One region of the Streptomyces sp. BBFR25 genome, then DNA from elsewhere that is predicted to be linked to it. Evidence: riboswitches for the same ligand, from Rfam matches in the RefSeq annotation. Region 1 holds a riboswitch; each other region holds the start of a gene.
The links. A riboswitch is a leader RNA that binds a small molecule or an ion and turns the genes downstream of it on or off. The one in region 1 is predicted to bind cyclic di-AMP.
Positions count from the first base shown of each region.

Region 2: another riboswitch for cyclic di-AMP. It lies ahead of ACGH52_RS33480 (peptidoglycan DD-metalloendopeptidase family protein); the one in region 1 lies ahead of ACGH52_RS23455 (NlpC/P60 family protein).
Region 3: another riboswitch for cyclic di-AMP. It lies ahead of ACGH52_RS22500 (transglycosylase SLT domain-containing protein); the one in region 1 lies ahead of ACGH52_RS23455 (NlpC/P60 family protein).

Region 1 covers NZ_CP172447.1:5,103,723-5,105,977, reverse strand. Annotated here, with positions in the region: gene pcrA (DNA helicase PcrA) at 1-536, opposite strand, end outside; cyclic di-AMP (ydaO/yuaA leader) riboswitch at 790-972, shown strand; gene ACGH52_RS23455 (NlpC/P60 family protein) at 980-2,167, shown strand; gene ACGH52_RS23450 (tellurite resistance/C4-dicarboxylate transporter family protein) at 2,195-2,255, shown strand, end outside.
Region 2 covers NZ_CP172447.1:7,482,727-7,484,981, forward strand. Annotated here, with positions in the region: gene ACGH52_RS33475 (tyrosine-protein phosphatase) at 1-297, opposite strand, end outside; cyclic di-AMP (ydaO/yuaA leader) riboswitch at 722-879, shown strand; gene ACGH52_RS33480 (peptidoglycan DD-metalloendopeptidase family protein) at 884-1,828, shown strand; gene ACGH52_RS33485 (SGNH/GDSL hydrolase family protein) at 2,065-2,255, shown strand, end outside.
Region 3 covers NZ_CP172447.1:4,917,800-4,920,054, forward strand. Annotated here, with positions in the region: gene ACGH52_RS22495 (HAD family hydrolase) at 1-771, shown strand, start outside; gene ACGH52_RS22500 (transglycosylase SLT domain-containing protein) at 795-1,286, opposite strand; cyclic di-AMP (ydaO/yuaA leader) riboswitch at 1,288-1,443, opposite strand; gene ACGH52_RS22505 (polyprenyl synthetase family protein) at 2,157-2,255, shown strand, end outside.

The sequences.
Region 1 (2,255 bases):
GCGTCGTAGATCGAGAACGACGAGGTGAAGCCGAGCTTCTTCGACTCGCGGCGCAGGATGCGGACGCACGCGCTGTGGAAGGTCATCACCCACATCGCGTTGGCGCGCGGCCCGACGAGCTGCTCCACGCGCTCCTTCATCTCGCCCGCGGCCTTGTTGGTGAAGGTGATCGCGAGGATCTGGCCCGGATGGACGTTCCGCTCGGCCAGCAGGTGGGCGATGCGGTGGGTGAGCACACGGGTCTTGCCGGAGCCGGCACCGGCCACGATGAGCAGCGGCGAGCCGGAGTGGACGACGGCGGCCCTCTGGTTCTCGTTCAGCCCCTCCAGGAGCGCGGCGGCGTCCAGGGCGGGGCGCGGGGCGCCGTCCCGGTAGTGGGTGTCCCGGTCCGGAGGCGCGTCGAACTTCCCGCCGAACAGATCGTGCGGGACCGGCTCCGGTCCGTGATCGTCCTCGGGCGGCGGCGGAGGTTCCTCCTCGTGACCCCGGGGGGTCTGGAGGCTCGCCAGGAAGCTGTCGTCAAAGAGGCTGCTCATCGCTCTCCGAGTCTAGGGCGCCCCACCGACAACCCGGCGCCACCCCGGAAAATGCCCGGCGTTCCCGGACCGGGCACACCCCGCGACCGGCCGGGACACGAAGAGTGACGCCCGCCACCTGCCCAAAGGCGCCCGCACGGAAGGTCACGAAAATGTATCGGGCATATCACCCACCAACCTTCACAGCGGCCACACCAGTTGGCTACGGTGCGGGGCAGGCCGCTCGACCCCCTCCGGCGAACCTCGCCGGGCCGCGCGGCCTCCGCCGAGTCCGGTACGCCGCACGGCAGCCGGAGCCGGGGACCCAACCGAGAACTTTGGGGTGAATCGGCGACACCGCCCTCCATGAGGGACGGACTCGCCGTAGGGCAACCCTTCCGTGCCACACCGCCCGAACCCGACAGCTAACCCGGTAGGCGGAGCACTGGAAGGAGTCGCCTCCCTTGGCGTCGCACCGCAAGTCGCGTCCCACCGGTACCCGCGTCGCGGGCATACGGACCCCGGCCCTCGCCACCGCGGCCCTCACCTCCGTCGCCCTGCTGTCCCAGACGGCGAACGCCACGCCGTCGGACGACCGGCCGACCCTCGAAGAGGTCGAGAAGAAGGTCGACGACCTCTACCGCCAGGCCGGGTCGGCGACCGAGAAGTACAACGCGGCCAAGGAGAAGACCTCCAAGCAGCGCAAGAAGGTCGACACCCTCCTCGACGACGTCGCCCAGCGCACCCAGAAGCTCAACGACGCGCGCGAGGAGCTGGGTTCCTTCGCCTCCGCCCAGTACCGCACGGGCGCCTCGGTCCCGGAGACCGCGACGCTGCTGCTCGCGGACTCGCCGCAGGACTACTTCGACCAGAACCAGCTGATGAACCGGCTCACCGGCCGGCAGAAGACCGCCGTCGACGACTACGTCACCCAGCAGTCCGAGACGATGAAGAAGCGCCGGGAGGCCACCGAGAGCCTCCAGACGCTCACCGACTCGCAGACCGACCTCAAGACGGCCAAGTCGACCGTCCAGAAGAAGCTCGCCACCGCGCGGGAGCTGCTCTCGGAGCTGACCGCCGAGGAGAAGGCCCGGCTCGCGGCGATCGAGAAGAAGAAGCAGCAGGAGGCCGCCCGCAAGGCCGCCGAGCTGGCGAAGCAGCAGGAGGCGCAGGAGGCCGAGCGCAAGCGGCAGGAGGAGGCCGCCCAGCAGGAGAGCGGCGCCGGATCCGGCTCCTCGGGGACCTCCGGCGGCACCGGCTCCTCGGACTCGTCGACGCCGGACACCTCGAACGGCACCAAGGCCGAGAAGGCGATCGCCTTCGCCCGCGCCCAGATCGGCAAGCCGTACGTCTGGGGCGCCACGGGCCCCGGCTCCTACGACTGCTCGGGCCTCACCCAGGCCGCCTGGAAGGCCGCGGGCGTGACGCTGCCCCGCGTCACCTACGACCAGGTCAACGCCGGAACGACCGTCTCCGTCTCCCAGGCGCAACCCGGTGACCTGGTCTTCTTCTACGACGACATCAGCCACGTCGGCCTGTACATCGGCGACGGCATGATGATCCACGCCCCGAAGCCGGGCGCGTACGTCCGCGAGGAGTCGATCTTCTACGACGGAGAGTCGTCGATCCACAGCGTGGTGCGCCCGGGCTGATCGTCGCGGGTCTCTAGCATCGGGCCCATGTCATCGGCCACCCATCCCTCCGCGCTGCGCGCCTGGTGGGCGCAGCGTCCGCCGGCGG
Region 2 (2,255 bases), 2.4 Mb from region 1:
GAACTCGGCGCCGTCGGCCGGATCGCTCAGCGGCAGGTTCACATTGCGCACGCCCGGCAGCTCGACGTCCGGGCCCTCGAGCTTCTGGTCGGCCGCGTTGCGGAAGTCGAAGATCGTGTGCAGGCCCAGCGAGGCCAGGAAAGCGGCGTCCTCACCGGTGGCGTGTGCCAGGTGACCACTGCGGAACAGCACTCCCTGCCGTACCCGCCGCCCGTCCGCGGTCGGCAGTCCGCCCACGTCCCGGAAGTTGCGCACACCGGTCAGCTCGGGTTCGGTCGACGGGACCTGCTGCGTCACGGGGGCTCCTCCCACTCCACCCCGCCGCCGCTGCTCGCCGACGGGCTGGGCTCGACGATACGGCATCTCCGGTGCGCGAAATCGTACTCCGAGGGATATTGCGAGCCGATAAGGCCCTTCTGTCCGAATTGGCGCCTTAATAACAACTGGCCCTGAAATGGCGGAGGGTGGGTGTGGGGCGCGTGAGCAGCGTCATATCCGTGACCGTGCGTGGCCCGTCATGTTCACGTAATTCGGCTGCGCCTCAAGGGTCTTTAAGGAAATCGACGCGACGGAAATCGACGCAGGGTTACCGGTTATTCCCGTAAAGGATCAATCGGAACACCGGTCGCGGGAAACCCTCGCTTGTCCCTGTGCGTCTTGGTCCCTTACGTTCACCACCGATCCGGACGGACGCCTAATCCTGCCGCCGACCGGAGCCCGCACTCATCCACCACCCGTACACGGCAGGAGCGGGGGACCCACAGGTACGACTGCCTGTTCCGGTTCCCGGAACGGCTTGGGGTAAAGCCGCGTTCCGACGCGGCCGGGCATCTCCAGCCCGCACCCGACAGCTCACCTCGCAGGCGCCGGAGAGGAATTCGCCATGCCCGCCAAGGGTAAGCACCGCCGTACCAGGGCCATGCGCCTGACCCGCGCCATCGCCGTCGCCGGAACCGGTGGCGCCGCGCTCGCGCTCCCGCTGATGGGCGCCGCGGCCGCCAACGCCGCCCCCGCGCACTCCGTTTCCGAGCAGGCCGTGCAGTCCGTTCCGACCTCGGCAAAGAAGGCCGCCGCGGAGAAGAACTCCGACTCGCGCACCTACACCGTGAAGAGCGGTGACTACCTTTCGAAGATCGCCGACGAGCAGGACGTCGACGGCGGCTGGAAGAAGCTCTACGCGGACAACCGCGAGGCCGTCGGTTCCGACCCGTCGCTGATCCACCCCGGTCTCGAGCTGTCGATCGGCGGCCAGGCCGCCAAGTCGTCGGCGCCGTCCTCCGCGCAGTCGCAGAAGCCCGCGCAGAAGTCCGCCGAGAAGCCCGCCGCCGAGAAGCCGGCCCAGAAGTCGACGGACGCCGAGAAGGCCTCCTCGGACTCCTCCGACTCCTCGAACACCGGCACCCAGTCCGCCGGCACCACCAGCGGTTACACCTCCCCCGTCGCGGGCGGCACCGTCGGCACCCCGTACCACCAGTCCGGCAGCATGTGGTCCAGCGGCTACCACACCGGCACCGACTTCGTCGTCCCGACCGGCACCTCGCTGAAGGCCGTCGGCGCGGGCACCGTCGTCTCCGCCGGCTGGGGCGGCGCGTACGGCAACCAGGTCGTCATCCAGCTCGCCGACGGCCACTACGCCCAGTACGCCCACCTCTCCTCGCTCTCCGTCTCCGCCGGTCAGTCGGTGACGGCCGGTCAGCAGGTCGGCCTGTCGGGTGCCACCGGCAACGTGACCGGACCGCACCTGCACTTCGAGATCCGCACCACGCCGGACTACGGCTCGGACATCGACCCGATCGCGTTCCTGCGCTCGCACGGCGTCTCCGTCTGACGACCGGTTCCGCGCGGCCCCCGCGCCCCGAAGGCCGGACCCCGATCCCCGGGTCCGGCCTTCGGCGTATCCGGCCGGTCGATGCATCCGCTCTCCGTTGTATTCCGGAATTGACGAACACTTTAGGCGTGGCCTTTCTCACCGCCCGTCAACCCCTTCCTACGGTCGCGTAGGTCACATTCCAAGGTGAATCATGGGCCGATGTGGCAGACGATTCGAAGAGTGACAGCAGAGCAGTGATCGGGTCGTACGTGGCGGTGGGGGACAGCTTCACCGAGGGCGTCGGCGACACCGGCCCCGACGGGGCGTTCGTCGGCTGGGCCGACCGGCTCGCCGTACTGCTCGCCGACCGGCGCCCCGAGGGCGACTTCACGTACACGAACCTCGCCGTGCGCGGCAGGCTCCTCGACCAGATCGTGGCGGAACA
Region 3 (2,255 bases), 190 kb from region 1:
GACGGCACGCTGCTCCGCGGCGACGACACCGTCTCCGACCGGTCGCTGGCCGCGCTGGCGCGGGTCGCCGGGGCGGGTGCGCGGCACCTGGTGGTGACGGGGCGGCCGGCCCCCCGGGTGCGCCCCCTGCTCGACCGGCTCGGCTGCACGGGACTCGCGGTGTGCGGGCAGGGCGCGCAGGTGTACGACGCCGGGGCGCACCGGATGCTGTGGTCGGTCACCCTGGACCGGGAGCTGGCCGAGACCGCCATCGGCAAGATCGAGGCCGAGGTGGGCCAGGTGCACGCGGCCGTCGACCAGGACGGCGTCGACGGACTGACGCTCATCGAGCCGGGCTATCTGATGCCCCACCCGACGCTGCCCGCGGTGCGCGTCGAGCGGCGCGAGCAGCTGTGGTCCACGCCGATCAGCAAGGTGCTGCTGCGCCACCCCGAGCTGACCGACGACGAACTGGCGACGACGGCGCGCGCGGTGGTCGGTTCCCTCGCGACGGTCACCATGTCCGGGCCCGGCACCGTGGAGCTGCAGCCCTGCGGCATCACCAAGGCGACCGGCCTGGCGCTGGCCGCCGAGCACCTGGGCCTCGGGCGGCGGCGGACGATCGCGTTCGGGGACATGCCCAACGACGTCCCCATGTTCCACTGGGCGGCCCACGGCGTCGCCATGGCCGGTGCCCACCCCGAACTCAAGGCGGTGGCGGACGAGGTCACCACGACGAACGAGGACGACGGCGTGGCCGTCGTCCTCGAGCGGATCTTCGGAACCTCTTAGCCGAGGCTCAGGCGGCGTACGGCTCAGTACGCGCTGAAGACGTTGTCCATCGAGCCGTAGCGGTCGGCCGCGTAGTTGCAGGCGGCGGTGATGTTGGCGACCGGGTCGTACGGGTCCCAGGAGGTGCCGGGCACGTGGTACGCCTGGAAGGTCGGGTCGATCACCTGGAGCAGGCCCTTGGACGGGGTGCCGTTGACGGCGTTGATGTCCCAGTTGTTGATGGCGAGCGGGTTGCCGGAGGACTCCCGCATGATGTTGCGGTGAATGCCCTCGTAGGTCCCGGGGATGCCGTGCTGGGCCATGATGTCGAGCGACTCGCGGATCCAGCCGTCGAGGTTGTCCGGGTACGTCTTGGCCGCCGTGGTGGCGGTCGTGGCGGCGGCCGGGGTGGCCGCGGAGGCGGTGGTGGCGCCGATGAGCGGCAGCGCGAGCACCGCGGCACCGGTCCCTGCCACCGCGAGCTTGCGGGCGAGGCGGCCGGTGCGGGCGTGACGGTTCTGACCGTTGGCAGACATGTGTCCCTCTCCTTACGCCTACGAGGTGAGCTGTCGGGTTCGGGCGGGGAGGTGCCCGGCCGCGCCCTGACGGGTACGGCTTCACCCCGAGCCACTCCGGTGGTGACCGGTGCGGCGACTTACCTGGGTCCCCCGCTCCTGCCGGCGAGTGTGTTGGGTGGATGACTGTGCGACGGGCGGTGGCAGGATTCGGCGTCCGCCCGACAGGCCGGGAACGTATGCGAGAGCACATGTCCGGAACAAGTGCAGGAATCACCCCAAGTGCCTGTTGACCTTGTTCTGAGGTGTTTGAGGCTCTTGATCCTTTGCTGTTGCCAAGCCCCAACTGGCTTGCGGGGCAAAGGGAGGGCACAGGTTCGGGCGGGGTTGCCCGGAGAGGGCCCGGAGTGAGCCAACTCACTGGCGTCAACAAGCATGGCAAAACGGGCATTCATCCCAACCGTGCCCCAACCGACCGTCGGTGGGGACGGCTTCGGGTGTCGAGCGGCGAGAGGAGGGAATCGGGGTGGGGGAGCGGATGGCTGGGCCGGCGTCTGCCGCGGGCGGCGCGGGGGTGTCCGTGCGGGCGTGCGTGTCGATCGGGTGACGTTCTCGAAGTGCGGGCCGTTGGGAGGAGTGGTGGGATCTTCGTCGGCGGCTTCCGGCCCGTCCGCCCTCCGGGTCCGGCTCACCCCTCTGGCGATATCAATCAAAATCTGCTCATATCACCTGATCAAAAACATACCGTTCATGATCCGATACCGACCAGCCTGTAACGGTGGGCGCTAGCGGTGATCGAAACGTGACCGGATACGCTGACTTGAGTGGTGGCAGCGACCTATCGACAAACCAGGTAATCGCCAGTAGACACCAGCAGACAGGAGACCCCTCGTGACCGTCGTCGGGCCGTTCGGGCTGAGCGTGCGGGACCAGGCTCTGGAAGCCGATGTCCAGGCCGGATTGGTTGCTGTCGAGGAAGGGTTGCTTGAG